One region of the Bacillus sp. JZ34 genome, then DNA from elsewhere that is predicted to be linked to it. Evidence: riboswitches for the same ligand, from Rfam matches in the RefSeq annotation. Region 1 holds a riboswitch; each other region holds the start of a gene.
What was found. Region 1 has a riboswitch for S-adenosylmethionine ahead of M1D90_RS05620 (MetQ/NlpA family ABC transporter substrate-binding protein). Riboswitches for the same ligand answer to the same signal wherever they lie in the genome.
Positions count from the first base shown of each region.

Region 2: it holds a riboswitch for S-adenosylmethionine, as region 1 does, so the genes downstream of both, M1D90_RS00915 (5-methyltetrahydropteroyltriglutamate--homocysteine S-methyltransferase) here and M1D90_RS05620 (MetQ/NlpA family ABC transporter substrate-binding protein) in region 1, are expected to answer to the same signal.
Region 3: it holds a riboswitch for S-adenosylmethionine, as region 1 does, so the genes downstream of both, M1D90_RS17145 (methionine ABC transporter ATP-binding protein) here and M1D90_RS05620 (MetQ/NlpA family ABC transporter substrate-binding protein) in region 1, are expected to answer to the same signal.
Region 4: it holds a riboswitch for S-adenosylmethionine, as region 1 does, so the genes downstream of both, M1D90_RS15670 (bifunctional homocysteine S-methyltransferase/methylenetetrahydrofolate reductase) here and M1D90_RS05620 (MetQ/NlpA family ABC transporter substrate-binding protein) in region 1, are expected to answer to the same signal.

Region 1 covers NZ_CP096403.1:1,105,067-1,112,425, reverse strand. Annotated here, with positions in the region: gene M1D90_RS05625 (MDR family MFS transporter) at 1-1,038, opposite strand, end outside; gene M1D90_RS05620 (MetQ/NlpA family ABC transporter substrate-binding protein) at 1,159-1,983, opposite strand; SAM riboswitch class I at 2,040-2,147, opposite strand; gene M1D90_RS05615 (sunset domain-containing protein) at 2,279-2,959, shown strand; gene M1D90_RS05610 (ABC transporter permease) at 2,988-4,319, opposite strand; gene M1D90_RS05605 (ABC transporter ATP-binding protein) at 4,309-5,007, opposite strand; gene M1D90_RS05600 (ABC transporter permease subunit) at 5,033-6,013, opposite strand; gene M1D90_RS05595 (ATP-binding cassette domain-containing protein) at 6,007-6,885, opposite strand; gene M1D90_RS05590 (GntR family transcriptional regulator) at 6,878-7,270, opposite strand; gene M1D90_RS05585 (hypothetical protein) at 7,312-7,359, opposite strand, start outside.
Region 2 covers NZ_CP096403.1:191,240-198,598, reverse strand. Annotated here, with positions in the region: gene M1D90_RS00935 (ABC transporter substrate-binding protein) at 1-107, opposite strand, end outside; gene M1D90_RS00930 (LacI family DNA-binding transcriptional regulator) at 341-1,315, shown strand; gene M1D90_RS00925 (chorismate--pyruvate lyase family protein) at 1,512-2,042, shown strand; gene M1D90_RS00920 (DUF3298 and DUF4163 domain-containing protein) at 2,141-2,824, opposite strand; SAM riboswitch class I at 3,143-3,252, shown strand; gene M1D90_RS00915 (5-methyltetrahydropteroyltriglutamate--homocysteine S-methyltransferase) at 3,326-4,456, shown strand; gene M1D90_RS00910 (glycosyltransferase family 39 protein) at 4,596-6,836, shown strand; gene M1D90_RS00905 (glycosyltransferase family 2 protein) at 6,836-7,359, shown strand, end outside.
Region 3 covers NZ_CP096403.1:3,362,486-3,369,844, reverse strand. Annotated here, with positions in the region: gene M1D90_RS17165 (ATP-binding cassette domain-containing protein) at 23-565, shown strand; gene M1D90_RS17160 (ABC transporter ATP-binding protein) at 585-1,508, shown strand; gene M1D90_RS17155 (ABC transporter permease) at 1,501-2,442, shown strand; gene cspB (cold shock-like protein CspB) at 2,559-2,759, opposite strand; SAM riboswitch class I at 3,063-3,176, shown strand; gene M1D90_RS17145 (methionine ABC transporter ATP-binding protein) at 3,276-4,277, shown strand; gene M1D90_RS17140 (methionine ABC transporter permease) at 4,280-4,930, shown strand; gene M1D90_RS17135 (MetQ/NlpA family ABC transporter substrate-binding protein) at 4,952-5,770, shown strand; gene M1D90_RS17130 (L-cystine transporter) at 5,897-7,282, shown strand; gene M1D90_RS17125 (hypothetical protein) at 7,328-7,359, opposite strand, start outside.
Region 4 covers NZ_CP096403.1:3,076,280-3,083,638, reverse strand. Annotated here, with positions in the region: gene metH (methionine synthase) at 1-1,542, opposite strand, end outside; gene M1D90_RS15670 (bifunctional homocysteine S-methyltransferase/methylenetetrahydrofolate reductase) at 1,535-3,364, opposite strand; SAM riboswitch class I at 3,443-3,554, opposite strand; gene M1D90_RS15665 (YajQ family cyclic di-GMP-binding protein) at 3,632-4,123, opposite strand; partial or broken gene M1D90_RS15660 (CvfB family protein) at 4,264-5,132, shown strand; gene M1D90_RS15655 (DUF3941 domain-containing protein) at 5,170-5,292, opposite strand; gene M1D90_RS15650 (spore germination protein) at 5,448-5,654, shown strand; gene M1D90_RS15645 (DegV family protein) at 5,898-6,758, opposite strand; gene M1D90_RS15640 (YitT family protein) at 6,922-7,359, shown strand, end outside.

The sequences.
Region 1 (7,359 bases):
CCCGATCATTCTTCCGCCGGTCGCCATACTGTTGACAAACCCTTGATAAAACCCTTCTTTTCCCCTCGGAGCGAGACGGTTGGCGATTGTCGGCACAGCCGGCCATACAAGCATTTCGCCAATGGTCAGCACAACCATCGCGGCAAGAAACGCCGGAAACCGTTCAGCGCCAAACAAAATTCCGTATGCCATCATAAAAATGACAAATCCGATCACGATTTGGTTTTTCAGCGATTCGGCAAACCGTTTCACAAAAAAACCGATCAGCGGCTGACCGAAAACAATGAGCGCCCCGTTCACTGTCCAAAGTACGCTGTACTGCCCAAGAGATATCCCCAGCTCCTGGGTGTGTGAAGCGATGGTCGAGGACCATTGCGAATAAGCGACCCAGCCGAGCAGGTAGCCCGTACATATAACCAAAAGCGCGGAGAATCTAGATTTCCCGCTGACTGAATCGGCATGATCCAAAACAGAAGACTGCATGGCTTTTTCAGACCGAATGCGTCTAAATCCGAAAATCGCAATCATGAAAAAGACGGCATACAGCATTGCATTCGCCAGAAAAACATACGTAAATGAAAAAGACGCGACAATTCCGCCGAGCGCTGAACCAACTGCCACCCCTGCATTTTGCGCCACGTATACAGCATTGAACGGCTTTCTGCCGCCTTCCGGCCAAACCGAGCCGGCCATTGCATAGCATGCCGGAAACACGATCCCTGATCCAAAACCGGCCAGTGTTAAGAAAAGAATGTATTGGAACCACTCGTGAAAAAAGACGAGGCCTGAAAGGCTCGCAAACGTGATCACAATTCCAAGTACGACGGTTTTAAATCCGCCGATTTTATCGAATAGATATCCCCCGAACAGGTTGCCCAGCACATTTGCCCCTGAGTTCAGCATCAGCACAAATCCGGCCGCTGTCAGCGACTTTCCCAAATGCTGATGGATATAGATGGTATTCAGCGGCCATAAAAAAGATGCCCCTGTGACATTGATAAACATTCCGATGACCAATAGCCATAATGTGCGCGGCATAGCGTTTCCTTCTTTCTCTTTAGCATTCCCTCTAGATTCTATTCGTTTTGCCCATTTTTTTCAATTGACACGATTTCGATTTTCAACATAAAAAACCCCCTTTTTAAAGGGGGAATTTTTTTATGATTGCGTCATCCATTTTGGCTTTCCGAAACCGGCGAATTCCCGATCGATCGCATCTTCGAAAGCTTTGGATCGTACCGCTTCTTTGAGATCTTTGGCGAATGGCTTGTCTTTGTTTTTTTCATCCACTACCACTTGATTGCGGTAGCGGTCAGGCATGTTCTCAAGCGCCAGCGCGTCCTGCAACTTCATATTAGCGGAGAGAGCGAAATTACCCGGGACAGCCGCGATATCCAGGTCATCGACCGCTCTTGGAAGATTGGCAGATTCAAGCTGTTTAAATGTCAGCTTTTTCGGATTTTCCGCAATATCCTGCACAGAGGCTTTCAATGTGTCGACATCGCTTTTCAGCCGAATCAGCCCCTGATCCTGGAGCGTTAAAAATGCCCTGGCGGCATTGGCCGGATCGTTTGGAACAGCCACTTCCGCCCCGTTTTTGACATCGTTCAAGTCGTTATATTTGGCAGAATAGAGACCCATCGGAGCGGTCGGCACAGAAATGAGTGCAGCAAGATGTTTATTGTTTTCTTGATTGTATGATTTCATAAAAACCTCATGTTGAAACAAATTGGCGTCGAGTTCGCCTTCGCTTAACGCCGTGTTCGGCTGTACATAGTCGGTGAATTCAACCACTTCAACTTTGTAGCCTTTTTTCTCAAGTTCAGGCTGAATCGCTTTTTTGACCATATCGTAATACGGTCCTGCAGTAGCGCCTATTTTGATCGTTTTACCATCGCTTTCGGCATTGTTTCCGCATGCGGCCAGAAGCGCCAGGCTCAAGGCCAGTCCCAGCACGGAAGTCCATTTTAATATCTTGTTCATGTACATCTCCTCCTCCAAAATAAAAAAAACTCTTTCGGCGCCTGAAAGAGTTGTTCAACTTATCTTTCAGAATGCGCCTGACATTCTGCTGGATTTAGCACCTTGCTCTGCTGCAGGTTGCTGAGATTTCGCCGGGCCAGTCCCTCCATCTCTCTTTATAAGCTCCATATTCGGTTTTTTAAATGATTTCTTTATTTTACGTTTGAATATTTAGATTTGCAAGAAGTTTTTTGGTATAAACATTTTTTTCTTTTTAAGCTAAAATATAGTTATCAAACACGAAAGGAGACGAATCATGGAATCTATCATGCTGATCGGGTTTTTATCCTTTATTTTTTCCATCTGCTATCTTGTATTTCATTTGATCAGAAGAATCTTTTCTCCAGGCAAAAGGTTTTCCAGAAAACTCTTTTATCCTTGTTTTGCAGGCGGACTTCTCCTCCTGATCATCTCTGCGCCTTATTACAGTGAGGAAACATATGCCGTCGATGAGACAAAAACAGAGGACCTGACAACCGAGCTTCAGGAACTGAAAACTGAACACAGCGCTGTACAAAAGGAGCAAACCGCATTAAAGCAGCAGCTCAATCAAGCAAACGAAAAACTGAAGGCAGCCAAAACGGAGAATGACACATTAAAAAAAGAAAATGAAAAACTGACAAAAGAAAAAGACTCGCTTACGAAAAAAACAAAATCGCTGTCAGAAAAACTGGCTAAGGCTGAAGAAAAAAGCGGCAGTGCCGAAGCCACTGTAAAAGAAAAGAACGCCACCGCTCAGGCCGGAACGTCACACAGCGCGCCCTCCCCTAAGAAAAACAGCGGTGAAAGCAAACAAGAGTGCAAAATCAAAGGAAGCGTCAACCATATTTATCATACACCAGGAAGTACATATTATGACCGCACGAAAAACGTCGCCCGCTGGTTCTGCACAGAACAGGAGGCGCGTGATGCGGGGTACAGACCTCCGAAACGTTAAAAAAGCCGGCATACCGCCGGCTTTTTTCTTAAAGCTCTCTTCTTAATGCTGTCAGCACGTTCGTTCTTGTCGCTTTAATGGCCGGGTTCAGGCCTGAAAGAATGGCGACGCCTGCACTGATCAAGGTCGCGATAAGGACAAGACTGACCGGAATGTACGAGAAGGTGATGCTGAAGTCTGCCGCACTCGCTCCTCCTTCTGAAACCGATGATAAAATAGGTGGTATAATCTTGTTCACTAAAAAGCTGACACCGTATGAAATGATAACACCTAAAACAGATCCTAAGATACCGATATAGGCGCTTTCCAGCAGAAACATTTTCCTGATCACGTTCGGGCTTGCCCCGATCGCTTTCATAATGCCGATCTCCTGCGTCCGCTCTGTAACCGCCATTGTCATCGTGTTAAAAATGCCGATCGCTGAAATCAAGACGGCAATGACTCCGACGAAGATCAGACCGATTTTAAAAGCCATGAAAAAAAGATTAATGCTTTCGAGTTTTTTCGTTATTGAATCGACGTAGTAGCCTTCATCCTCCAAATCTGTTGTCAGCTGTCCGACATGTTCAAAGTTATCCGCGTAAACCGAAAGCTTTTTTTCGATCGTGCCGCTGTCTTTGTCCGCCTTCAGAAATCCGGTGATGTCTTTTTGCATGTCGTTGCTGACATAGACTGTTGAATCGCTTGCCCATTCATAAGAAGGTTTTTTCGTCACTCCGACAACTTTCAGATCATATGTTTTCGCTTTCCCTTCTTCTCCTGTTTTTTCATCCATTTTTGAGATCTTTAATTCAATTGTTTTGCCGAGAATATCTTCTGCGTATCCTTTTGGTTCTTTTACTTCCTCAGCATTATTTTCCATCTGCTTTTCATAATCTTGGGCTTCTTTTTTCGTCCAGAGATTCTTCCCGAAATGGTAGCCGACGACGATTTCATTCGGTGTTTTCGCTACGCGGCCGCGATCGAGTTTAATATTGGCTTTTTGTTCAGCAGCCATGTCAGTAATCGTGATATTCGACATTTGATTGTTTGTCCTGTTGCCCAACTTTGCTTCAGCAGGTGCGAACACCTGCGTGCGCTCGATAATCGCGGACACATCTTTGCGATTTTCGAATTCTTTCAAGTCTTTCTTTTGAACTTTCTGATCGCTTTGCCCTTCTTTTCCGACAACATTTATCTCAGTCACGATTTGCTCTTTCATCAGCTGTTCAGTCAGCGATTTTTGCAGGCCGAATCCGACCGATGCGAGCACGATTAAAAACGCGCAGGCCACCGTTGTTGCGAGAATGGTCATGAATACACGCAGGCGGTTTTTCTTCATATTTCTTCTAATGAACTTCAACTGATCCTTAAACTTCAACAGTCTCTTCCCCCTTCTCTAATACGCCGTCAGATAACTGAAATTTCGTTTTGGCGATCGATGCCACCTCGTCATCGTGCGTGATGATGACGAATGTAATACCGCGCTCCCTGTTCAGCTGCCGAATGAATTCGAGGATTTCCTGCTCTGTTTCGGAATCGAGGCTTCCGGTCGGTTCGTCGGCTAAAATGATTGACGGATTCAAAATCAAAGCGCGGGCGATGCTGACGCGCTGCTGCTGTCCGCCTGAAAGCTCATTCGGATAGTGTCCAGCGTGGTTTTCAAGGCCGACGCGGTGAAGCATCTCATTGACGCGCTGCTTCCGCTCAGACGGATGAACACCTTTTAAAGTCAGAGGCAGTTCGATGTTTTCGTAAGTCGTCAAGCTCGGAATCAGCTGAAAACTTTGAAAGATGAAGCCGAAATGTTCAAGCCTGAATGCCGCCCATTCTTTTTCGCTGTACTTTGTGACATCCGTACCGTCAATGACGATCTTACCTTTTGTCGGGGCGATATAGCCGGAAATCAAGTTCAACAGCGTCGATTTTCCGGAACCGCTCCGTCCGACAATGCAGGCGATTTCGCCTTTTTCAACGGTAAGCGAGACATCCTTTAACACTTTAACTTCATTTTCCCTCCCCTTTTTACCGACTTTAAATGAGTGGTGAATATGCTCTACACTGATCATTTGTAAATCTCCTCTCCATTATGGATTACAGCTGTTTTATTTTTTTGAAAATCAAGAAGTAACTGATTAAGAATCCGACTGCCGAACCGATCAACATACCGAAGATATAGCTGAACAGGCTAGAAGAAGTGGCTGCGCCGAATCCCCAGATGCCAAATAAAATCACGAGAATTTGAATCGGGCGATCCATTTTTCTCCAGAGAAAAAAATGTCCGTTCCGTTCAAGCTGCTGTTTGATAAAGCAAAAATAGCCGATTATATAAAACAAGATCCCCATGACCAGCGGAATCAACAGCGTAAAGGCCAAGCCGCCGTTATGGACGCCGAAACCGTCGAGGTACACAATCGGCGTTATATAATTTAAAAAATATGAATCCTGAGAAAATAAAGCAGAATTAACCCCAAAGAAACTCATGATAATCTGCAAGTTTGCCATCGGAAGGCCGATCAGCAAATAAGGCAGAATCGACGTTGAAAAAGCAACAATCATCTGGGCCAGCGGATTGCCGGTCATCGCGCCCGCCGCCATGACAAGCGAGTAGACCATAAAGCAGAATATGACCGATCCGATAAAATACTCGTGAAAGTTGACGACGTCAACCTTATACAAAACAACTAAGGCATAAGATAACAAGTAAGATAATAGCTGGGCTGTTAAAAGAATTGTAATACCCAAGAAATATTTCGTATTGAAAATGATGCCTCGCCTATAAGGGAGCCCGAGTGTGAAATCAAGCGTTCCTCTGCTCCGTTCAAACCCGATCTGGCTGAGTGCAAGCGCGACTCCGCCAATCCAGAACATTCTCATGACCCCGCTTATCTCATAATCTTTATATAAAACGCACTCTATATCGGGAAATTTTTTCTGTTCCGCAAGACATCCTTGATACTGAAAATAATCATTTAAAATCGAAAACGGTTCACTCAGCATCACCGCTGCAAACACAACTAAAAAAATCCAGAAATGCTGTTTCCACTCTTTATATAAAAGTCCGCGGTCTACCATCTTCGCTTACCTCCATACTTTGCGATGAATACTTCCTCAAGACTGACCGGAAGCTCGTTCCAAACTTTCGGAGACAAACTTTTTAGAAATTGTTTGCTCACATCGTCTGCTTTCGGAATCAACACCGTATAAAACACGCCGGTGTGATCCAAAACAGGGATTTCCCTTTCCCTGATTTTCAAATTGACATCTTCTTCAAATGCCATTTGGATTTTAATAAAATCGCCTTTCAGTTCATCAAGATCCATGATGTTCGACAATGTATTGTCTTCGAGAAAACCGATTCGGTTGCACATTCTTTCAATATCCTCAAGCCGGTGGGATGTGATGAGAATCGTCGTGTTGTTTTCAGCCACTTCATCGACCATCAGCTGGAGAACATCTTGTCTTGTGACGGCATCAATGCCGTCTGTCGGTTCATCGAGCAGGATGACCGCCGGCCGGATCGCAAATGACAAGATCAGCGACATTTGCTTTTTCAATCCTGTAGACAATTCCCTGTACTTTTTTGTTTCGGGAATATCGTAGCGGTTCATTAATTCATTAGCGTATGTAACATCAAAGTCAGGATAAATGTTTCGCAAAATATTGACGAGCTGTTTGTAATTGTATTTTTCGAAATAGGTGTTTTGAACGGGCATATAGACGATATTGCGCTTGACGAGCGGATGGTCCTTCACCTTGACGCTGCCGAAGTAGATATCTCCCTCATCAGGCAGCAGGATTTGCTGAATCAGGCGGAGAAGCGTCGTTTTCCCTGAGCCGTTTCTGCCGAGCAGTCCGAAAATCTCTCCTTCCTCAAGCTTAAAGGAGATGTTTTTGAGTATTTGTTTTCCGTCAATCGTTTTTGATACAGATTTGAGCTCAATCATTCACTTCCCCTCCTCTCACTTCTTCGTCGATTTCCGCCATCCACTCCTGCAGCTTTTTAGTGTCGATCCCAGCGTAATGCGCATCGATGATCAGCTGCTTTAACTGCTCTTTAATCATCGCAATCTTCCCTTCATCAAGCGTAACTTTCGCGTTTTCTGAAATATACGTTCCTCTCCCCCTCAACGTTTCAATTATTCCTTCCCGTTCAAGTTCTTTATAGGCTTTGCTGACAGTATTCGGGTTTGCAATGATAATGGTTGCAAGCTCTCTGACAGAAGGAAGTTTATCTCCAGGCTTGATTATCCCTTTTAAGCAAAGCTCTTTCATCTGCTGGATAATCTGCTCATAGATCGGGGTAGAGCTTCTCGGATCGATTTGAATCATCTATCTCCCTTCTTTCTCGTTCAATCTCAGGTCATTCACTTTTAAAAAAACACGTATCCCAAATTTTCTTGAATTATAAAGCCCAGCTT
Region 2 (7,359 bases), 910 kb from region 1:
ATCGTAAGCGTTTTCCCATCTTGGCTATTTGCACTTTTGCTATTGCTGCAGCCCCACATCGCAAACATCAGTAACAATGAAAAAATTCCGAAGAGCCACCTTTTCATCTTTGTCACTTCCCCCCATTTTTCATAAATCAACAGATAAAAGCGCTTTCAAGTGAATTGTATGTCAACCGGTTTTACATGTCAACCGGTTGACATATTTTTTCCCCAATTATTCATCCCGGTACATTTCTCAGAATCATGGCATTTTCTTGCACATATCAGTCCGATTCTCTAAAATAAGTGCGTGACGAGAATTGTAAGCCATTTCAGTAAACTAGCAGGGGGAAAAGGGAATGAAGCCTAGCATTCACGACGTTGCAAAAAAAGCGGGAGTTTCACCAACAACCGTATCACGGGTATTAAATAACCGCGGCTATATTAGTGAAAAAACAAAAGAAAAAGTCTATAAAGCGATGGAAGAAATCAATTACTTTCCAAACGATTTGGCCCGCTCTTTATTTCGTAAACGAACTCATTTAATAGGGCTCATCATCCCTAACTCCAGCAACCCGTTTTTCGGCGAACTGGCCTTTCATATTGAGAGCATCTGCGCTGCCATGGGCTACAAACTGCTGCTTTGCAACAGCTTGAACCGCAAAGACAAAGAAGAAAAATACTTGGAAATGCTGATGCGAAATCAAGTGGACGGCGTCATCGCCGTGACCTACAACAGGGGAATCTTAAACTATCATCGGCAAAACCTGCCGATTGTCGCCATCGATCATTACTTATCGGAAACGATTCCCGTCATCGGCTCCAATAACTATGACGGAGGAAGAAAAGCGACAGAACTGTTAATTGCAAAAGGCTGCCGGCACATCATCCATCTCAACGGACCAATTGAGCTGAAAACACCGGCAAATCTTAGACGAAAAGCATATGAAGATGTGATGCGACAACACGGAAGGCAGCCGATTACATATGAGGTTCCCTTTCATCAAAATTACCGGGAAATCATCTCAAAACTGTTTGATGAACAGCCTGCGGCTGACGGCATTTTTGCCAGCGATGACCTCATGGCCGCTACAGTCATCACCGAAGCAAAAAAACGCGGAAAAGACATTCCCGGGCAATTAAAGGTGATCGGCTACGACGGAACGGAAGCCGTTCAGTCCATCCTCCCGGAATTGACAACCATCCAGCAGCCGATTGAACTCATTTCCAAGACGGCCATCGAGATTTTGTCCAAAGCCATCGAAGGCGAATTCGATGATTTACCGCTGGAAACCTATTTGCCCGTACAGCTTTTAGAAGGAGAGACGACTTAAATGAATCGCACAAAAAAAGGAGACATTGACGTCTCCTTTTTCCATACATATCCTGATCTATCCAATTGTTAAAAATATAAAATTTACATTACTAACCTAAAATTTAACTTATTTTTCTAGACAAACGCATCTCCACATGATAAATTTAAAGACAAGTTTTCAAAAAATTCTAATTTTGGTACGGGGGTGCCTTTCATTGAGCGTAAGCCACTTTTTTCCTGAAACTCTAGTTGCTATTGTAAAAGACATGTTAACCAAAACCGATGGTTCAACAACCAAAGCGATTGAAACGCTGATCGGTGGCAAAGCCGAAATCGAAGTTTTTCAGCAAAATAATATTGATTATGACAAGCTGTCACCTGAAGAAGCGAGGCTGTTTCAACGCGATGATGACATCTTGTTTAGAACTTCCTCTTTGAAAACAGGCGATGATTATTTATCTTATAATTATGTCTATGTTAAAACAAACTTACTGCCGCCCGCCATCAAACAAGATTTGCAGGCAGAAAGGCTTCCCATCGGGAAAATCATTGCAGAACTGGAGTCAAGGCGTGAAATTTTCAGTACGGGCGACTGCCTGGGAAAACATTTCACACAACATGTACCTGTTTCAGCAGACCGGACATATGCTTTTAAAAAATATCAGATTATCAGCGGCCGGCAGTGCATGTTCTATGTCTGCGAGCTATTCGATTTAGAAAAAATCTGCGAACGGACTGCGGGCTGAATCATGCCCGTCAGCTGCCACTTCATGAAAAGGCTTCCATAACCTCCCCATTCCTTCTTCCCTCAAAACAAAAACCCCTGCGAAACAGGGGCTGTTATTTATTGATACACCGTTTTCGGCACGGCAACGACCGGATTTCCGGCAGCATAAGGAGCGACATCGTATTGCTGGAAGACGATCGCAATGCCGTCTTTTGTGTAATAAAAAGCCGTGTTTTTACCAAGGACGATGTCTTTCTTCTTCACATCCGGGAAGAAAATGTCGCTGTGTTTTTGAATATAGTCGTAAATGTATGTTTTTGTCTTATCCATTTTCGATTTTGTATTTAAGATATCTGATAAATACACCCGCTTTTTAGAGGCAAGGTCATAGTTGAAAGAGCGGACTGCCGTATTTCCGTGCGCTCCGCCGGAGTAGACGTAATTACTTGTCAGAATGCTCAGCTTTTGGCCGGTCCAGTATTTCACTTCAAAGGACGTTTGATAATCTGTTTGGTATCCGTGCTGTTGGCCGTCTTTCTTGTTTTTTACATAATCTTTGTAGGACTGCTCAATATAACGTTTAAAATCTTTGTTGATCCTATTTTGGAGAGATTTGCTGCTTACATTTGCAACCTGCGGGTATTTCAAAGCCTTAATGTTTTTGTAAGTATGGCTCGTGACCGTCGGCTTTTTTTCATTTGCCGCGTGTGCAGAAGGAAGTGCGGCCGCACCGTACAGCGCAAAAAACAATACCCCTGTTATCAGCATACCTAACGCTTTAAACACTGTTTTTTTGTTCATAAGAACCCTCCTTAATCTGTCATTGTTTATCATACCCATTTTGAAATCAGGTACACATGATAGACCGGTAAACTCGCGAGAAAGTTTCTATTTTCGGAGATAAAAATTGAAAAATATTCTAATTCACCCTGTTCGTTCAGCACCTTGTTGACCATTTGAAAGACTGTCTTGACAAAAAATTCTTACGCTGATTCGATACGCCCTCCGGTTTAACCGCAGAAGAAGAAAATGAAAAACCAAATAGTTTTTTTAAACCCATTGACATTTTTATAAAAAGTATTAATATTAAAATTATTAAAAAATTGCATAAAAAGGTTTTCCTTATCAAGAGTGGTGGAGGGACTGGCCCTGTGAAACCCGGCAACCGCTGTCTATGACAGAATGGTGCTAAATCCTTAAGAGCATGTTCGTGCTCTTGAAGATAAGGAGGAGATTGAATATATCAAGCTCTTCCTTATCGGGAAGAGCTTTTTTATGTCTATAAAGAAAGAGGGATGAAGCATGACACAATCAACCGATGTACTGAAGCAAACGCCTGGGAAAAAAATCGGACCGTACAGAGCTGATCAGGTGGGGAGTCTTTTAAGGTCTGCGCCCGTAAAAAAAGCGCGTATTCAAAAAGCGAACGGTGAAATTAGCGCTGAACAACTGCGCGAAGTCGAAAACGAAGAGATCAAGCGCATTGTCGAAAAGCAAAAAGAAATTGGCCTTAAAGCCGTTACTGACGGGGAATTCCGCAGGTCATGGTGGCATTTCGATTTTCTTGAAGGGCTTGACGGCGTAGAAGGATATACAGCGGACAAGGGCATTCAATTTCATAATGTTGAAACGAAGCCGCGCGGAATCAAAGTAACAAGCAAAGTCGATTTTACAAACCATCCGATGCTGGAAGATTATAAATTTCTTCATGATATTGCGGGCACACATACGCCGAAAATGACGATTCCGAGCCCGAATATGCTGTTTTTCAGAGGAAAACTTGGAGAAAGCCCGTACGAGGATCTGGATGAGTTCCATCACGATGTCGCGCAGGCTTACAAAAAAGCGATCCGCGCATTTTACGATGCCGGCTGCCGCTATTTGCAACTGGATGACACGGCCTGGTCGGTATTTTTCTCAGACAAAGGACATGAGCAGATCAAAGCCTTCGGCCGCCAGCCTGATGAACTGCGCCAGTCCTTCGCCAACACGATTAATGAAGCAGTTGAAGGACGCCCGGACGATTTGACGGTCACCATGCACATCTGCCGCGGCAACTTCCAGTCAACATGGGTGGCGGAAGGCGGCTACGATGCGGCTGCAGAAACGATTTTCGACGGACTCAATTTAGACGGACTTTTCCTTGAATTTGATGACGAGCGCTCCGGCGGCTTCGAACCGCTTCGCTATGTCAAACGGAAAGACTTGCAGATCGTCCTCGGCCTGATCACATCAAAATTCGGAGAGCTTGAAAACCCGGATGATATTAAGCGGCGCATCGACGAAGCAGCTCGCTTCGTCGACCTGAACCAATTGTGCCTAAGCCCGCAGTGCGGCTTTGCCTCCACAGAAGAAGGCAATCTCCTGACAGAAGAGCAGCAATGGGAAAAACTGCGTCATGTCGTCGAGATCGCAGAAGACGTATGGAAATAACACCTCATATTTGAGACATGCCTCCTGACGGCATGTCTCTTTTTTTTGCCCCTCTATACAATTTAAAATTCCTTCTTGATTTGTTCATAGTTTGATCATATTTGGCTTCTATAATGCTCTTTAGTGAGGTGATCGAACAATGATTAAGAAAAGGAAAATCGATATATTCCTGGTCTTCATTCTTGTATTATCTGCAGCTTTAAACTTGTACGGCATCTGGAATAGTGACACAGACAACGCCTACTATACGGCGGCCGTTGAAAGTATGACCCAAAGTTTTCATAACTTTTTTTACGCATCATTTGATCCAGCAGGCTTTGTAACAGTTGATAAACCGCCGGTTGCACTCTGGATTCAGACACTTTTTGCACTTGTGTTCGGCGTGCACGGCTGGAGCGTCGTTCTTCCTGAAGCGATTGCCGAAGTGATTTCCGTAGCACTGTTGTACTTTATTGTAAAACCTACTTTTGGCAAAACGGCGGCCAGAATTTCAGCTCTTATTATGGCGTGTACGCCGATTGCCGTTGCGGTCAGCCATACAAACAACGTCGACAGCATTCTCACCCTTTGTTTGATGATTGCAACCTGGATGTTGTTTAAAGCAGTCCGGAAAGGAAAAATCGGCTGGCTGCTCGGCGCATTCTGTATGGTCGGCGTCGGCTTTAACGTCAAAATGCTGCAAGCATACATGGTATTACCGGCATTCCTGCTGTTTTACATGATTGCAGCAAAAACGACGATTCGCAAAAAAATTGTGTCTCTTATCACAGCCTTGATCGTTCTGGCAGGCGTTTCCGTTTCCTGGGCGGTAGTCGTCGATAGTCAGCCGGAGAGTTCGCGCCCTTATATTGGAAGCAGCCAGACCAACTCTGTCCTTGAGCTGGCGTTTGGCTACAACGGCATCCAGCGTCTCACAGGCCAAAACGGTGCTGGCGGGGGCGGAACCTCCTCATCTGATCAAAATCAAAAGAACCAGCAGCAGAAAATGCCGCAGCAGCAAAGCGGCGATACCGAAAACAACTCAGACTCGACAAATGGACAAATGGCTCCGCCGAGCGGGGGCGAGATGCCTTCAGGCGGACCGGACGGCCAGCAGGGTGATGTTCAAAGCGGCGGCGGAGGTCCCGGCGGCGGCACGAGCGGCATGTTTGGCACAGGAAACCCCGGCCCTCTCAGACTATTCCAATCCGAGCTTTCCGGACAGGCAAGCTGGCTCATCCCGTTTGTACTCTTCGGCATCATCGGTTTGCTGATCACGGGCCTTCGCGGTCAACCCAAATTCAATGAAATAACGACTGAAACGATTTTCTGGATGATGTGGCTTCTGCCAGTCGCTGCATTCTTCAGCGTCGCAGGATTCTTCCACCATTACTATCTGATCATGCTGGCAGCACCGATTGCCGCTTTATCAGGTGCAGGCTGGATAGCGCTCGTTCGCCTCTATCAGGAGGAAAGCGGCTGGAAAAAACAGCTTCTGCCGATCGGAATTTTGCTGACAACCGCATTTGAATTGTATATTTTGAGTCCTTATCTCAGCGAAATCGGCATCGTCTGGAGCATATTGATCGGCGCTTTTGGCATTGTCACAAGCTGCCTTCTCATCTTTTTCAAAAAAGGAAAGTCATTCAGCTACTATGTATCACTTGCAGCGCTGCTCGGCATGCTGATCGGACCTTTCTATTGGACAACAGCAACGCTCGCTGACGGTGTAAACGGCATGATTCCGCAGGCCGGACCTAAATCCGCACAATCATTTGGCGGCGGTGGCGGAGGGAAGATGCAGAATAACAACGGCAGCGGACCTCCCAGATTCGGCAGCCAAGACGGTCAAACAGACAGTGATCAAAACAACAATAACGGACCTGGCTTCGGTCCTGGTTCAAACAGCAATGATTCTTCAACTGATACCGGTTCCGGCCAAAACAGCCAAAATCAGAACGGCGAAGGCGCAAGCGGCCGTCAACAAGGCGGACCAAGCGGCGGCAGCCCTGGAAGCGGCGAATCAGTCGATGAAGAACTGTTGAGCTACCTTGAAAAGAACAACACGGGTGAAAAATATTTATTTGCGGTCTCCAGCGCAACGTCTGCTCAATCTTACATCATCAAAACAGGTAAAGCTGTCATGGCGATGGGCGGATTCTCTGGAAGCGACCCGATTTTGACGGTTGAAAAACTTGAGAAGCTCGTCAAAAACGGCGAAGTCAAGTACTTCATGATCGGCGACGGTCGAGGCCAAGACAACTCAGAAATCACTAACTGGATTAAAGAAAACGGAAAAGAAATTTCAAAAAACGAATACAGCAGCTCTTCTTCAGATAACGATTCCCAGTCAGGCGGACCTGGCGGAAATCAGACGCTTTATAAAGTGGAGCTTGATTGATGAAAGGAAAGGTGATGAATATGCAGAGACAAGTCACATTTTCAATCGTAGTCCCTGTCTACAACGAAGCGGAAGTGCTTCAAAGCACCTATGACCGATTAAAAACCGTCATGGACTCGACAGGCGACCCTTATGAACTGATTTTTGTAAACGACGGTTCAAGCGATGACAGCATTCACATGCTGAAGTCGCTTGCTCAGTCAGACCCGGCAGTAAAATGCATCAATTTCTCAAGAAATTTCGGTCATCAGATCGCCATTACGGCCGGTACCGACTATGCTGCCGGCGAAGCGATCGTGGTGATCGATGCCGATTTGCAGGATCCTCCCGAATTGATTTTGGAAATGGCGGAAAAGTGGCGCCAAGGCTTTGACGTTGTATACGCCGTCCGCACAAAGCGGGAAGGAGAAACATTTTTCAAAAAGCAAACGGCCGCCATGTTCTACCGTATTTTAAGAAAACTCACAGACGTTGATATCCCGGTGGATACGGGAGACTTCCGGCTCATGGACCGGAAGGTGGT
Region 3 (7,359 bases), 2.1 Mb from region 1:
TATTCGAGGCGCTGTTCATCAAGTGCAGAGATTCTGGAGCATTTCTTTAAAAGCTGATTCAGCCAGAAAGGAGACGAAGAACATCGCCTATTTAACAGAGCTCGATATGTTCTACGATCCATTTCGGGTCAAGGATATGATTCACTTTTATGAAACCCAGTTTTCCGATTTCCGTATAAATAAAGCGTGGGACCTGTTAAAGGACATGAAAATCGACGGGGATAAAAAAATCGGCAAGCTTTCCAAAGGCAACCGGGGCAGGCTGAAGCTCGCGCTCACATTGGCGCGCGATGCAGCAGTCGTGCTGCTTGATGAGCCGTTTTCCGGTCTTGATCCGATGGTGAGAGAATCGATCGTCAAAAGCCTTCTTACATATTTGGAGCTTGATAAGCAGACAATCGTCATCGCCACCCATGAGATTCATGAAATTGAACAAATTTTGGATGAGGTCGTCGTCGTCTTAAATGGCCGAATTGAAGAAAAAAAGGATGTCGAACAGCTGCGCGAGGAATCCGGAATGTCGCTTTTGGAATGGCTGAAACGGTTTATTGAAGAAAAAAATTGAAAAGGCTGGAGGAGAAACAGTGGAAACACTTTTGGAATTAAAAAATGTATCAAAAACGATCAGGGGGAAAAAGATTATCGACGGCTTGAGCTTTGACGTGCGGGCAGGCGAAATATTCGGCTTCCTAGGTCCGAACGGCGCCGGAAAAACGACGACGATCCGGATGATTGTCGGGCATATGAACATCACCGCCGGTGAAATCGCCGTGTGCGGCGTCAGCGTAAAAGAAAATTTTGAAAAGGCCGCGCGGCATATCGGAGCGATCGTTGAAAATCCGGAACTGTATAAATTTTTAACGGGCTATCAAAACCTTCAGCAATACGCGCGCATGACGAAAGGCGTGACGAAACAGAAAATTGACGAAATCGTCGAGCTTGTCGGATTGAAAAACAGGATCAACGATAAGGTCAAAACGTATTCTTTAGGAATGAGACAAAGGCTTGGCCTGGCCCAAAGCCTTTTGCACGATCCGAAGCTCTTGATTCTCGATGAGCCGACGAACGGGCTTGATCCGGCCGGTATCCGGGAAATTCGCGATCATTTAAGAAAGCTGACGAGAGAAAGAGGTATGGCGGTCATCGTTTCAAGCCACCTGCTTTCAGAAATGGAGCTGATGTGCGACAGGATCGCCATTATCCAGAACGGAAAGCTCCGGGATATTCAGCATGTGCACGGACCCGCTCGGGATGAAAAGAAGCGCTATTATATTCAAGCGGATGACAATCAGGCTCTGATGCGGGAAGCGGCTGCCTTCAAAAAGATGAAGGTTGACGAAGCGGAAGGCGGGATAGAGCTCAGTCTTCAAAAGGATGAAGTGCCTGATTTGATCAAACACTTGTCAGACAACGGTGTCCGCCTATATGAAGTGAAGGCTGTGAACAAATCGCTGGAAGACCGGTTCCTGGAAATCACCGCAGAGAAGGAGGAAGCTCAGCATGTTTAATCTCATCGTAAATGAATGGATCAAAATTTTTAATCGAAAAGGCACATATGTCATGATTGCGATTTTGCTGTTATCTGCCATCGGGCTGGGCGTTCTCACAAAGATGATCGGAGAGACAGACCAAAACCCGGACTGGAAAAAAGAATTGATGCAGGAAAATAAAGATATGAAAGAACAACTTAAAGGGGTCAATAATCCGGCACTTGAAAAAAGCTATGAACGGTCGACCGCCATTAATGAGTATCGAATCAAGCACGATTTGCCGGAAGACGGGGACTATTCGGCCCTGTCGTTCATCAGCGACGCGAGCGGCAACATTCCTCTCCTCGGTCTGTTTGTGATCACGGTGGCTGCGGGAATCGTTGCGAATGAATTCAACTGGGGAACGGTGAAGCTGCTTGTCATCAGGCCGATCAGCCGCTTTAAAATTTTGCTGGCAAAATATTTTACAGTTCTGCTTTTTGCATTGGCTTTGCTTTTCATTCTGTTCGCAAGCGCGGGTATCACAGGCCTTGCTTTATTCGGGGCAGGCGACGGCAGCCAGGTTCACTTGGCGTACGCCGATGGAACCGTTGAAGAAAAAAGCCTGCTGCTGCACTTGGCCGGCAGCTATTTGCTGAATTCAATATCGCTTTTGATGATGGCGACAATGGCCTTTATGATTTCAGCTGTTTTCAGAAACAGCTCGCTTGCCGTAGGTATTTCAATTTTCCTTTTGGCAATGGGCGGAACGGTGACAAACTTGCTCGCAACGAAATTTGATTGGGTGAAATACATCTTATTTGCCAACACTGATCTCACTCAATACTTTGACGGATCTCCGCTTGTTTCAGACATGACGCTGGGATTCTCGATTGTGGTGCTGGCTGTCTATTTTATCGTTTTTCATGTGCTCGCCTTTGGTGCATTCACAAAAAGAGACATCGCTTCATAAGCGGTTTTCGCAAAAAAAGCCTGACGCCGGTTTTCCGGGCGTCAGGCTTTTTTTAAATATAAAAAGACTGCTGACATTCGGTCAGCAGTCCTGTATGAAGATCAGCGGTTCACAGCTTACGCTTTTGTTACGTTAGCAGCTTGTGGTCCGCGGTTTCCTTCAACGATTTCGAAAGATACAGATTGGCCTTCTTCCAAAGTTTTGAAGCCTTCGCCTTGAATAGCAGAGAAATGAACGAATACATCGTCTTGTCCTTCAACTTCGATGAATCCGAAACCTTTTTCAGAGTTAAACCATTTTACTTTACCTTCTAGCATGAAATTTCCTCCTAAAGCGATAACGCTTAAATTCACTATTCTTGCTCTAAAACAAACTTCCAAGACGAAAACTCTTACAAAACTTTCTTCTTAAAGATAGTTCGAACAAAAATAATTACCTTTACTTTACCAGTGTTTAAGCGAAATTACAACTGCTAAACACAATTTTTTTAAAAAAAGTGAAATTTAATAATCAGGGCGAAAAATAAAGCATTGAAAAGCGGGTTTTTGAAATTTTCACAATTCTGATTGACAACATTTCAAAGAAGCTGTAAAGTTAGGTAAAACTTCATGCATCAACACTTCTTATTTAGAGAGGCGGAGGGAATTGGCCCTATGAAGCCTCGGCAGCGGGTTCTGCATACAGCAGAATACTGTGCCACATCCAACAAGCCGTACGGGCTTGGAAGATAAGAAGAGAGCGGACCACTCTATTTACTTCGTGTCGTCTAAGGCTTCTTCTTATTTTTTAAGAGGGAGCCTTTTTTGTTAGCCAAAAAGAGGAGGAAGATCATCATGATTACATTTGAAGGCGTTGAAAAGGTCTATGAAAGCGGCGGACAGAAGGTTCATGCGCTCAATGGAATCGACCTTCATGTAGATAAAGGGGAAATATACGGCGTCATCGGATTCAGCGGCGCAGGGAAAAGCACGCTGATCCGCTGTGTGAACTTCCTTGAAAAACCGACGGCCGGAAAGGTATTCGTCGGCGGAAGAGACTTAATGTCTCTGTCGAAAGCTGAGATTCGAGCTGTTAAAAGGAAGATCGGCATGGTATTTCAGCATTTTAACCTGTTAAATTCAAAGACGATTTTCGCTAATGTCGCTGAGCCGCTCGCGCTTGTCAAAACACCGAAAGCCGAAATCAAGCAAAAAGTGACGGAACTGCTCCATTTTGTCGGACTTGAGGATAAAGCCCGCGATTATCCGGATCAGCTGTCGGGCGGCCAAAAGCAGCGCGTCGGCATTGCCCGGGCGCTGGCGACAAATCCGGAGGTTCTGCTCTGTGATGAAGCGACATCCGCGCTTGACCCGCAGACGACCGGCGATATTTTGAAGCTGCTGAAGCGCGTCAACGAACAATATAACATCACGATTTTGTTGATCACTCATGAAATGAATGTGGCAAAAGAAATCTGCGACAAAGTCGCGGTCATTGAAAAAGGAAGGATCATTGAATCAGGCAGCGTGTTTGACGTGTTTTCCGCGCCGGAAACCGAAACGGCCAAAAGCTTTGTCAAATCAGCCATCGACCACGAGATACCTGAATCGATTCAAAAATTAAATGTGAAGCATCTCTACCAGCTTCAATTTGTCGGCGAATCTTCCGGGAAGCCATTTCTTTCGCAAGTGGCAAAGCGGTTTGACGTAGAAGTCAACATTCTGCACGGAACGATTACAGAGCTTCAGGGAATTCCGTTTGGCAGTATGACGGTTGAACTGCAGGGGGAAGACGGTGAAATCGGGCGGGCGCTCGAATATATCCGCAGAGAAAACATTCGCATCAGGGAGGTATAAGCATGCTTGTTACATATGACCAAATCATTGACGCACTGGTTCAGACGATTCAAATGACGGTTTTCTCGCTTTTATTTTCAAGCGTGATCGGCATTCCGCTCGGCATTTTGCTGGTTGTCACAAGGAAGGGGCATCTGCTTGAAAATCCGGCAGTTTTTACGGTTGTCAATATGATCATTAACATTTTCCGGTCCGTTCCGTTTATCATCTTGATGGTTGCTTTAATTCCGGTGACAAGGCTGATTGTGGGGACGTCCATCGGCACATCGGCAGCGATTGTTCCCCTGACTTTTTATGCGGGGCCTTACATCGCAAGGCTCGTCGAGAACTCTCTGCTTGAAGTCGATCCGGGAGTCATTGAAGCCGCTGAAGCAATGGGAGCGACTCCGCGGCAGATCATCTTCCGGTTTCTGATTCCGGAAGCGCTCGGTTCGCTTGTGCTGAGTTTTACGGTGGCAACTGTCGGATTGGTCGGAGCGTCGGCGATGGCTGGTGCGATAGGCGCCGGCGGTCTTGGGGATTTGGCGATCACATACGGCTACCAAAGGTTTGACACGCTGACGATGATCATCACGGTTGCAATTCTCGTCATCGTTGTGCAGGGATTGCAGACATCCGGAAACGTTCTGTCCAAAAAATTGAGAAGAAGATAAACAGAGAGGGAGACAGCTATGATGAAAAAGTTCACATTTGTTATCATTTTACTGCTGCTTGCGGGAGTGATCGCGGGGTGTGCGGCAGACTCTGATGCGAAAACCATTAAAATCGGCATCAGCGGAACGGATACAAGAATCTGGGACTATGTGAAGAAAAAAGCCGAGAAAGAAGGCTTAAAGCTTGAAATCGTCAAATATTCTGATTATGTTCAGCCGAACCAGGCTTTGGCAGGCGGTGACATTGACGCCAATGCATTTCAGACGATATCTTACTTTAATGCATTCAAAAAGGAACGCAATCTTGAACTATCGCCGATCGGCACAACGATCATCGCTCCGATGGGCATTTATTCCGAGAAGTATGATTCGCCTGACGATATACCAAACGGCGCGGAAATCGCTGTTCCGAGCGAAGCGACGAACATGGGCAGGGCCTTGCTCCTGTTGGAGTCCGCCGGCCTGCTTCAATTAAAGGACGGATTTGACGGAAACGGAACGCTTGATGCGATTAAAGAAAATCCTAAAAAACTCAAAATCACAACGGTGGCCGCAGAGCAAACGCCGCGCGTGCTTCCCGACGTCGCTGCATCTGTTATCAACAACGGCATAGCGGTTGACGCTGGCTTCCATCCTGTCAAAGATTCGATTAAACTGGAAGACGAAACAGCGACACCGTACATCAACATTATTGCGGCCAGAACAGAAGACCGGGACCGTGAAGATTTGAAAAAAATCGTTGAGCTGTACCAATCAGACGATACCGCTGAATTGATCAAAAAAGAGTTTGACGGTGCACAGCTGCCGACTTTTGTTCCACTGAAAGACATCGGCGAATAAAATGTCAGTCGCGCAATTGATTCCCGGGTCATATATTGAAATACATCGATAATTCCTACTTGACCAATCAGGTTTGTTGTACTATAGTTTTTAAATGTAAAAAATTCTGGGGGTGCTTTTGTTACCATGACATTATTTGTTGTTATTAATATTATCGTCATGCTCGGCCTGATGGCGCTCCTTTATATGATGCAAAAAAAACATGTTTCGTTTTCTAAGCGGGTATTTACCGCTCTGGGAATCGGCATTGTTTTTGGATTCGCTTTGCATTTTATATATGGTTCGTCTTCAGAAACGATTACGCAGACATCTGATTGGTTTAATATTGCAGGCGGCGGCTATGTGAAGCTTTTGCAGATGATCGTTATGCCGCTTGTATTCATCTCGATTTTGGGTGCTTTTACAAAGCTTAAACTGACGCACAATATCGGAAAAATCAGCGGATTGATCATCGGCCTCTTGATCGCGACGACAGCTGTCGCTGCTGCGGTGGGAATCGCGTCCGCACTTGCTTTCGACCTGCAGGCTGTCCATGTGGATCAAGGCCAGGCAGAGTCAATGAGAGGGGCGGAACTCGAACAGAAATCGCAGGACATGGAAGCCAAAACACTTCCACAGCAAATTGTCGAGCTTCTTCCGGGGAATCCGTTTTTAGATTTTACGGGAGCAAGACCGACATCAACGATCGCCGTTGTTATTTTTGCGGCTTTCCTTGGAATCGCGTATCTCGGGGTCAATCGAAAACAGCCTGAACAAGCTGAGCTTTTCAAAAAGATGGTTGATGCCGTGTATGCGATCATTATGCGTGTAGTGACGTTGATTCTGAGGCTGACGCCTTACGGTGTATTGGCGATCATGACAAAAACGATTGCAACGAGCGATCTCGACAGCATTGCCAAGCTCGGCAAATTTGTCATCGCTTCATATGTGGCGCTGATCGTCATGTTCATCATTCACCTGCTGCTCATTACATTCAGCGGTTTAAATCCTGTCACATACTTGAAAAAGGCGTTTCCGGTCCTTGTATTCGCGTTTACATCTAGATCAAGCGCAGGCGCTTTGCCGCTGAACATTAAAACACAGCGCAGCCTCGGTGTTCCCGAAGGCATTGCAAACTTTGCCGGTTCCTTCGGACTGTCCATCGGACAAAACGGATGTGCCGGAATTTACCCTGCAATGCTCGCGATCATGATTGCGCCGACGGTCGGACAAAATCCGCTTGAGCCGTCATTTTTGTTCACGGTTATCGCTGTTGTTGCGATCAGCTCTTTCGGAGTGGCAGGCGTCGGCGGAGGTGCGACATTTGCAGCGCTTCTCGTCCTTTCGGCGTTAAATATGCCCGTAGCGCTTGCCGGACTGCTGATTTCGGTTGAGCCGCTCATCGACATGGGGCGTACGGCTCTTAATGTCAGCGGCAGCATGACGTCAGGACTTGTCACAAGCAAAGCAACAAATGAACTTGAAAAAGACACGTACCAAGACCGTACTAATATCATTGAAGCAGAAGTGTAAAAGAAGAACGGCCCGCACAGCTTGATTGCTCGTGCGGGCCGTTTTTTATGAATAGTTTTGGTCGTTATCGAACATCG
Region 4 (7,359 bases), 2.0 Mb from region 1:
AGCTGAGCCGATGTATTGTTCATCACCTGTTCCGACAGGGAAGACGAGCGGATCGAAGATGATATCGCTGGCCGGTATTCCGTACTTTTCGGTGAGCAGCTGATGCGACCTGACGGCGACGGCCAGCTTCTTTTCCGCGGTGACCGCCATTCCCTCTTCATCGATCGTGCCGACGACGAGTGCCCCTCCGAACTGTTTGACGAGCGGAAGGATGTCAGCGAACCGTTCTTCGCCGTCTTCAAGGTTGATTGAATTGATGATCGCTTTTCCCTGTGAGTATTTCAGCGCCTTTTCAATCACCGTTTTGTCCGTCGAGTCGATGACAAACGGGGCTTTTACTTTTTTCATCGCTTCTGTTAAGAAGCCTTCCATATCTTCCGCTTCATCGCGGTCCGGGTCTGCAAGGCAGATGTCGATGACATGGGCGCCGTTTTTCACTTGGGCTCTCGCGATTTCGGATGCTTCCTCAAATTTCTGTTCGGCGATCAGCCGCTTGAATTTTCTCGATCCGATGACATTTGTCCGCTCCCCGACAAAAAGGGGACGCATCGTTTCTTCATAAATTAGTCCGTCGATCCCTGAGACGGTGTGCGGCTTTTTTTCCGAAGGGACCGTCCGCGGCGGCAGCGAGGCTACTTCATCGGCCAGCGCTTCAATATGGGCGGGCGTCGTTCCGCAGCAGCCGCCGACAATGTTCAGCCAGCCTTCTTCTGCAAACGCCTTGATTTTTTTCGCGAGCGATTGCGGTGATTCATGGTATTGTCCCTCCTCATCGGGGAGGCCGGCATTCGGATAGCAGCTGACGGCCGTCCTCGCAAGGGAAGAAAGGGTTCTGATGTGATCTGTCATAAATTCCGGGCCCGTCGCGCAATTTAAACCGACGCTGACCGGCTTCATATGCTCGAGTGAGATATAGAACGATTCGATATCCTGGCCGGCCAGTGTCGTGCCCATCGGTTCGATCGTGCCTGATACCATGAGGGGAAGGGTTTTGCTGGTTTTTTCGAAGGCTTGTCTGATGCCGATAAAGCCCGCTTTAACGTTCAGCATATCCTGGCTCGTTTCGAGCAGCAAGAGGTCGGCTCCCCCTGTGATCAGCGCTCTTGCCTGTTCCTCGTAATTATCGATCAGCTCGTCAAAGGTCGTGCCGCCGGTGACGGAAAGGGTTTTTGTCGTCGGACCCATCGCGCCGGCGACAAACCTTGGCCATTCAGGTGTGGAAAACTTTTCGGCGGCCGCTTTGGCGAGTTTGACTGAAGCGAGGTTGACTTCATAGGCGCGCTGCCCGAGGTCGTACTCGTCCAGAACGAGCCGTGTGGCTCCGAATGTATTGGTTTCGATGATATCGGCTTTAGCGGCCAGATAGGCTTCGTGGATGCCCTGAATGATATGAGGTGCCGTGATGCTTAGAAATTCATTGCACCCTTCATAGGTCTCGCCGCCGAAGTCAGCGGCGGACAAACCGGCATTCTGGATCATCGTTCCCATCGCACCGTCAAGGACGAGGATTTTTTTCTTCAGCTGGTCATTGATGTTAGACATTTGTTTTCTCCTTTTCTTTCTGGTGGATATATGCCGTCAGTTCGGCGGTTAAATCAGACCGCAAAAACGGTGTGATCAGATAAATGCCGTTGAACAGGTCGCACGCCGCATCAAGCAGGGAGCGGGCGATCGCGAGCCCTTCCTCGGCCTGTTTTTGTTTGTCATTTCCCGCCAGCGCCATCTTTTCGCGGATTGAATCGGACAGTTTGATGCCGGGGATTTCGTTGTGGATGAATTCCGCGTTGCGGCTGCTGGTCAGCGGCATGACGCCGATATAGATCGGTGTTTCAAGATGCTTTGTTTCTTCGTGGATTTTGATGAGCTGCTCCTCTGAATAGACAGGCTGGGAAATGAAATAGTCTGCGCCGCAGGCGATTTTTTTCTCAAGCCGTTTCACCGCTTTGTCAATGTGTCTGACATTCGGATTGAAGGCGGCCGCCACTGAGAAATTTGTTTTCTTGCCGAGCGGTTTACCTGAATATGACAAGCCTTCGTTAAACTGTTTGATCAGGCTGATCAAATCGAACGATGTCAGGTCATAGACGGAAGTCGCTCCCGGAAAGTCGCCGATTTTCGACGGATCGCCGGTAATCGCCAGCACGTCTGACAGCCCCAGTGTATCGAGCCCCATTAGATGGGACTGCAGGCCGATCAGGTTGCGGTCTCTGCATGTAATATGGATCAGCGACCTCATATCGAGGCGCTGTTTTAAGAGCGCGCCGCAGGCGACATTGCTGATCCTCGGTGTGGCAAGCGAGTTGTCCGCCAATGTCAGTGCATCGATTCCGGCTGATTGAAGCTCTTTAGCGGCGTGCAAAAATTTCTCAAAGTTTAATTGTTTTGGAGGATCGAGTTCGACGATAATGGACCGTTTTTGCTTGGCCAGATCGTCGAGAACGGGCTCTGTCCTTTCGTTTTGAACAGCAAGCGCCGCTTTCTTTCTGATTTTCACGTGCTTTTCGGTGACTGGAGGAAGCCCTTTGACCGCCTCAGCCATCGCCCTGATGTGGTTCGGCGTGGTTCCGCAGCAGCCGCCGATGATCCGTGCGCCTTGATTGCGGAATTCCTCCGCGCTTTCCCTGAAATATTCATCATCTGTCTCATAAACAAGCCTGCCTTCGACAAGGGACGGGAGGCTGCTGTTCGGATAGACGGAAAGATAGGCGTCTTCTAAAAGCGGGACTTCTTCAAGCGCTCTGATCATATGATAAGGGCCGAGGCGGCAGTTGATGCCAACGACGTCTGCGCCGAGGGATGCCAGCTGCTTCAGGCCGTCCGCAAGCGGGGTTCCGTCCTGAAGAACGCCCTCTTCGTGCATTGAGACATTCAAAATGATTGGCAGCTCTGTTTCCTTTCTGGCAATCTTTAAAACTTCGCGCGCTTCTTCTAAATCATAATAGGTTTCGAGCAGAAGTCCGTCCAGCTGCTCATTTAACAGAAGATAGAGCTGTTCGCGGAAGCTTCTTTTAATGTCCTCGAGAGAATACGAGTTTTTGTTGAACGTCCGGATTCCGCCGAGCGTACCGAGAACATAAGCAGAACCGGCGGCGGAGCGGGCGAGACGGACCGCTTTTTCGTTGATTTGTTTTGTTTCGTCTTCGAGCCCGTATCTGGACAGCTTGATGAAGTTTGCGCCGTACGTGTTCGTTTGAATGATATCGGCGCCGGCCTGTACATATGCTTCGTGGACGCGTCTCACTTCTTCGGGCTTGGAGATGTTCAGTTCCTCAAAACACCTGTCGATCCCGTAGGAATACAGAAGTGTGCCCATTGCGCCGTCCGCGATTAACGTTTTGCTTTTTATATCCTCCAAAAAACCCATCGTTTTCCCCCTTAAGCATTTTTGATAAACAAAAAAGTCTTCTGTGAAGCAGAAGACTTTTCATCGACATTGTCCGTCTTCTTATCTTCCAAGCAGACTGCTTGCTGGATTTAGCACCTTGGTCATGAATATTCATTCACCGGTTGCTGAGGCTTCATCGGGCCAGTCCCTCTGCCTCTCTTGATAAGAACAGCTATTTAGTTTCTATTGATTACTTTTACTCAATTTACCGAAAATCGGGAGAATAATCAACAGTAAATTAAGAATTTATCGAAAATTTATAAATTGGACATCAATCGGCAGGTCGGCTTCCCTCACCATCGCGATGATTTGCTGAAGGTCGTCTTTATTTTTTCCGGTTACGCGGACTTGATCATCCTGCACTTGCGATTTAACTTTCAGACCCGATTTTTTTATCAGGTTATTGATTTTTTTCGCGTTTTCTTTGTCGATGCCCTGAACTAGTTTTCCGCGCTGTCTGACCGTGCCGCCTGAAGCGTTCTCAAGCTTTGAGTATTCGATGTTTTTCGTCGGGACGTTCCGCTTGATCAGTTTGCCGACAAGCACGTCTTTCAGCTGGTTCATTTTAAATTCGTCGTCCGATACGAGAACGAGCTCGTCTCCTTCGAGTGTGATGCTGCTTTTTGACCCTTTGAAATCATAGCGTGTGCCGATTTCCTTGAGAGCGGTCTGAATTGCGTTTTGAACTTCAGGCAGTTCAACCTTTGAGACGATATCAAATGAGCTTTCTTTCGCCATGTGAAAACCTCCATCCATTTTACTTATGAGTCAATTATAGTAGAATAAGGTGAAACTTCCAATATCGAGCGGTTTGCCTGGCCGCGATCCGGCAATAATTTTAACATTGGAGGAATAATAAGAAAAAGAAAAACAGGCGGATAAGAAAGGAAGAAACAGTATGAAACCAGGACAGCAGCTAACATTGAAAATAGATCATAAAGCCGATTACGGTTACTTTTTGACGGACGGCGAAACGGCGGTCCTTCTGCATCAGAGCGAGATCACGGAGGATATTGAAGACAGAGAAGAGGTCGATGTCTTTTTATATGTCGATCATGAAGATCGCTTGGCGGCTACGATGAGAAAGCCGATGATCAGCGCTGAACAGTACGGCTGGGTGGAAGTCGTTGATGCCGTCAGCGGCATGGGGGTTTTCGTCGATGTCGGGCTCTCGAAGGACGCCCTCGTTGCGACAGAGCATCTCCCGCCGTATGAATCAGTATGGCCGCAAAAAGGGGACAGGCTGTACTGTATGCTGAAAATCACGGGGCACGGAAGGATGTTTGCCAAACCGGCGCCGGAGGATAAGATCAGCGAGCTGTTTAGTGAAGCTTCACCCGGTCTGATGAATAAAGAGCTCACCGGAACGATCTACCGCTTGATCGCATCAGGCTCTTTTATGATTTCCGAAACCGGCATCAGAGGCTTTATCCATTCTTCTGAGCGAAAGGAAGAGCCGAGGCTTGGGGAAAAGCTGACCGCAAGGGTGATCAAAGTAAAAGAAGACGGTTCTGTTAATCTGTCGCTTCTGCCAAGAAAGCAGGATGCCTTGTCGGTTGATGCAGAACAAATTTTGACTTATATGAGAACGAGAAACGGCGCGATGCCGTTCTGGGATAAAAGTGACCCTGAGGATATCAAAGAGCGCTTCAACATGAGCAAAGCAGCATTTAAAAGGGCGCTCGGCCATCTGATGAAACAGGATAAAATCTATCAGGAAGAGGGCTGGACATACGAGAAAAAATAAATATGAGGCGGCGTCCGATGAGGACGCCGCCGGTTTTTTACAAGTGATCAGGCTTCTTTGATTCCTGGTGTTTACCGGCTTGTCTGTTCTTTTCAGCGAGCCGGTTTTTCTGCTGGTTGACGGCGTTGTTGTCAACTGGCTTTTTATCATCATCTTTCATGAGGAAGCACCTCCTGTCAAAATGTCGCTTTTAGCTTGCACACTGCCGGCGAAACTATGTACTCTCCCAACCGCGATGTTTTTTGCCGGGAAGTTTATGCCTCCTTGTACCGCCAGCATACACATATCATAAGACCCAAAAAAAGGAGACTTGGTATGAAACATTGCTGCTCAGTTTATATTCAAAGTGTTTCGGCAGGAGGAGTCGTCAATTTTGGCGGTGCGTTCAAAATTTGTCCGATCACAATGGAAAAAGTGGTCGAGGGGTCTGGAGGTCCTGATGTCGCGACAGCGGCTGCCGGTTTTCTTGATGGAGCGCTTACACCGGTCGCCGCTGAAGGAACAGTCACCGAAGACAGCTGACGAAGAAGGCCTGCTTTTATCAAGCAGGCCTCAGCGTGTCGACAAACCCTCGCATTCGTTGTCAGGCCTGCGCGTCGGTGCTCACGAATTGCAACATTCGCTCCGCTCCGATGCTCGGCCTTCCTAAACTGCAAGGGTTTTCAATCACGCTGATAGGATGACAAAATCCCAAAACTAAGAGCCGTTTTGGGATTTTGTCAACAATCTAAGGCCTGCTTTTATCAAGCAGGCCTCTGTTTTACCTTATCTTTTGTCTTTCCCCGGAAAAAAGACCGCCAATGTTCCGGGGCCGGAATGGGCGCCGACCGCTGAACCGACCATGTTGACGACGATTTCCCCCGGCTGAAATTCGGCTTCGATCATCCGTTTGACCTCTTCGGCCGTCTCTTCGTCATCTCCGTGGCTGATGCCGACCGTCTGTCCGCTCAAATCGACGCTTCTTTCTTTCATCAATTCGATCATCCGTTTGAGCAGCTTCTTTTTGCCCCGGATTTTTTCCAAGGGGACAAGCTTGCCGTCTTCAACATGCAGGAGCGGTTTAATATTCAGCAAACCGCCGACAAAAGCCGATGCTTTGCTGATTCTTCCGCCTCTTGCCAAATAAGTCAGGTCATCTACGGTAAAAATATGTTCAAGATGTTCGCAAAAGTCCTTTACAGACGATTCAATTTCTTGTATTGTATTGCCGTTAGTTGCGAGTTTAAGGGCGTGCTTAACCGCGAGCCCATAGCCTAATGAAGCGCATTTTGAGTCGATGATCCGCAGATCGAAATCAGGGAACTCTTCCTTGACTTCGTTTGCTGCCATCACAGCCGTCTGGTATGTTCCGGAAAGCTCTGAAGAAAAGGCGATATAGAGAGCGGGTTTGTTTTCGCCGGCCAGCTCGCTGAATGCATTCTTGAACCGCATCATGGACGGCTGGGACGTTTTCGGCGCTTTGCCTTCGCGCATCGCTTCATAAACGTCCAGAGGCTGAATCGTCAGAAGGTCATCGTACTCTTTTTCATCAAGCAGCACCTTTAACGGAATAAATGAGATGTGATGTTCATCATAAAAAGATTTCGGCAAATCTGCCGCACTGTCTGCTAAAAGGTGAACGTTCATTTGAACCCCTTCTTTCTAAAAAATGGTGGAAAAGGACGCCAAACTGTCCTTCGGTATATTTCGTTTTTTAGGTCAACTATATCATATATTTTTACATTGACGTTTTCAAAATATTGTTTTAAGGGTAAACCAAATATATACGAAAGTAGCGGAGGAACTAAATATGGTCATAGCTGAAGCAAAAAAATTGTTCATTGTCATCATCGGCGCCTTGTTAAATGCCATCGGATTGAATCTGTTTCTGATTCCCGCCGATGTTTACGCCAGCGGCTTTACGGGGGTGGCGCAGCTTTTATCGAGTGCGCTTGACCAGTACAGCCCGATTTACTTTTCAACGGGGACGCTATTGTTTATTTTAAACATTCCCGTCGGGATTCTGGGCTGGCTGAAGGTCGGGCGCTCATTTACGGTTTACAGCATTTTGAGCGTAGCCTTGACGACGGTCTTTTTAGGAATGCTCCCTGAGGCGAGCCTGTCAAACGATATTTTGCTGAACGCCGTGTTCGGCGGGGTGATCGCCGCGGTCGGAATCGGCCTGACCCTTAAATACGGGGCTTCAACGGGCGGTTTGGATATTATCGCGATGATCCTGGCGAAGTGG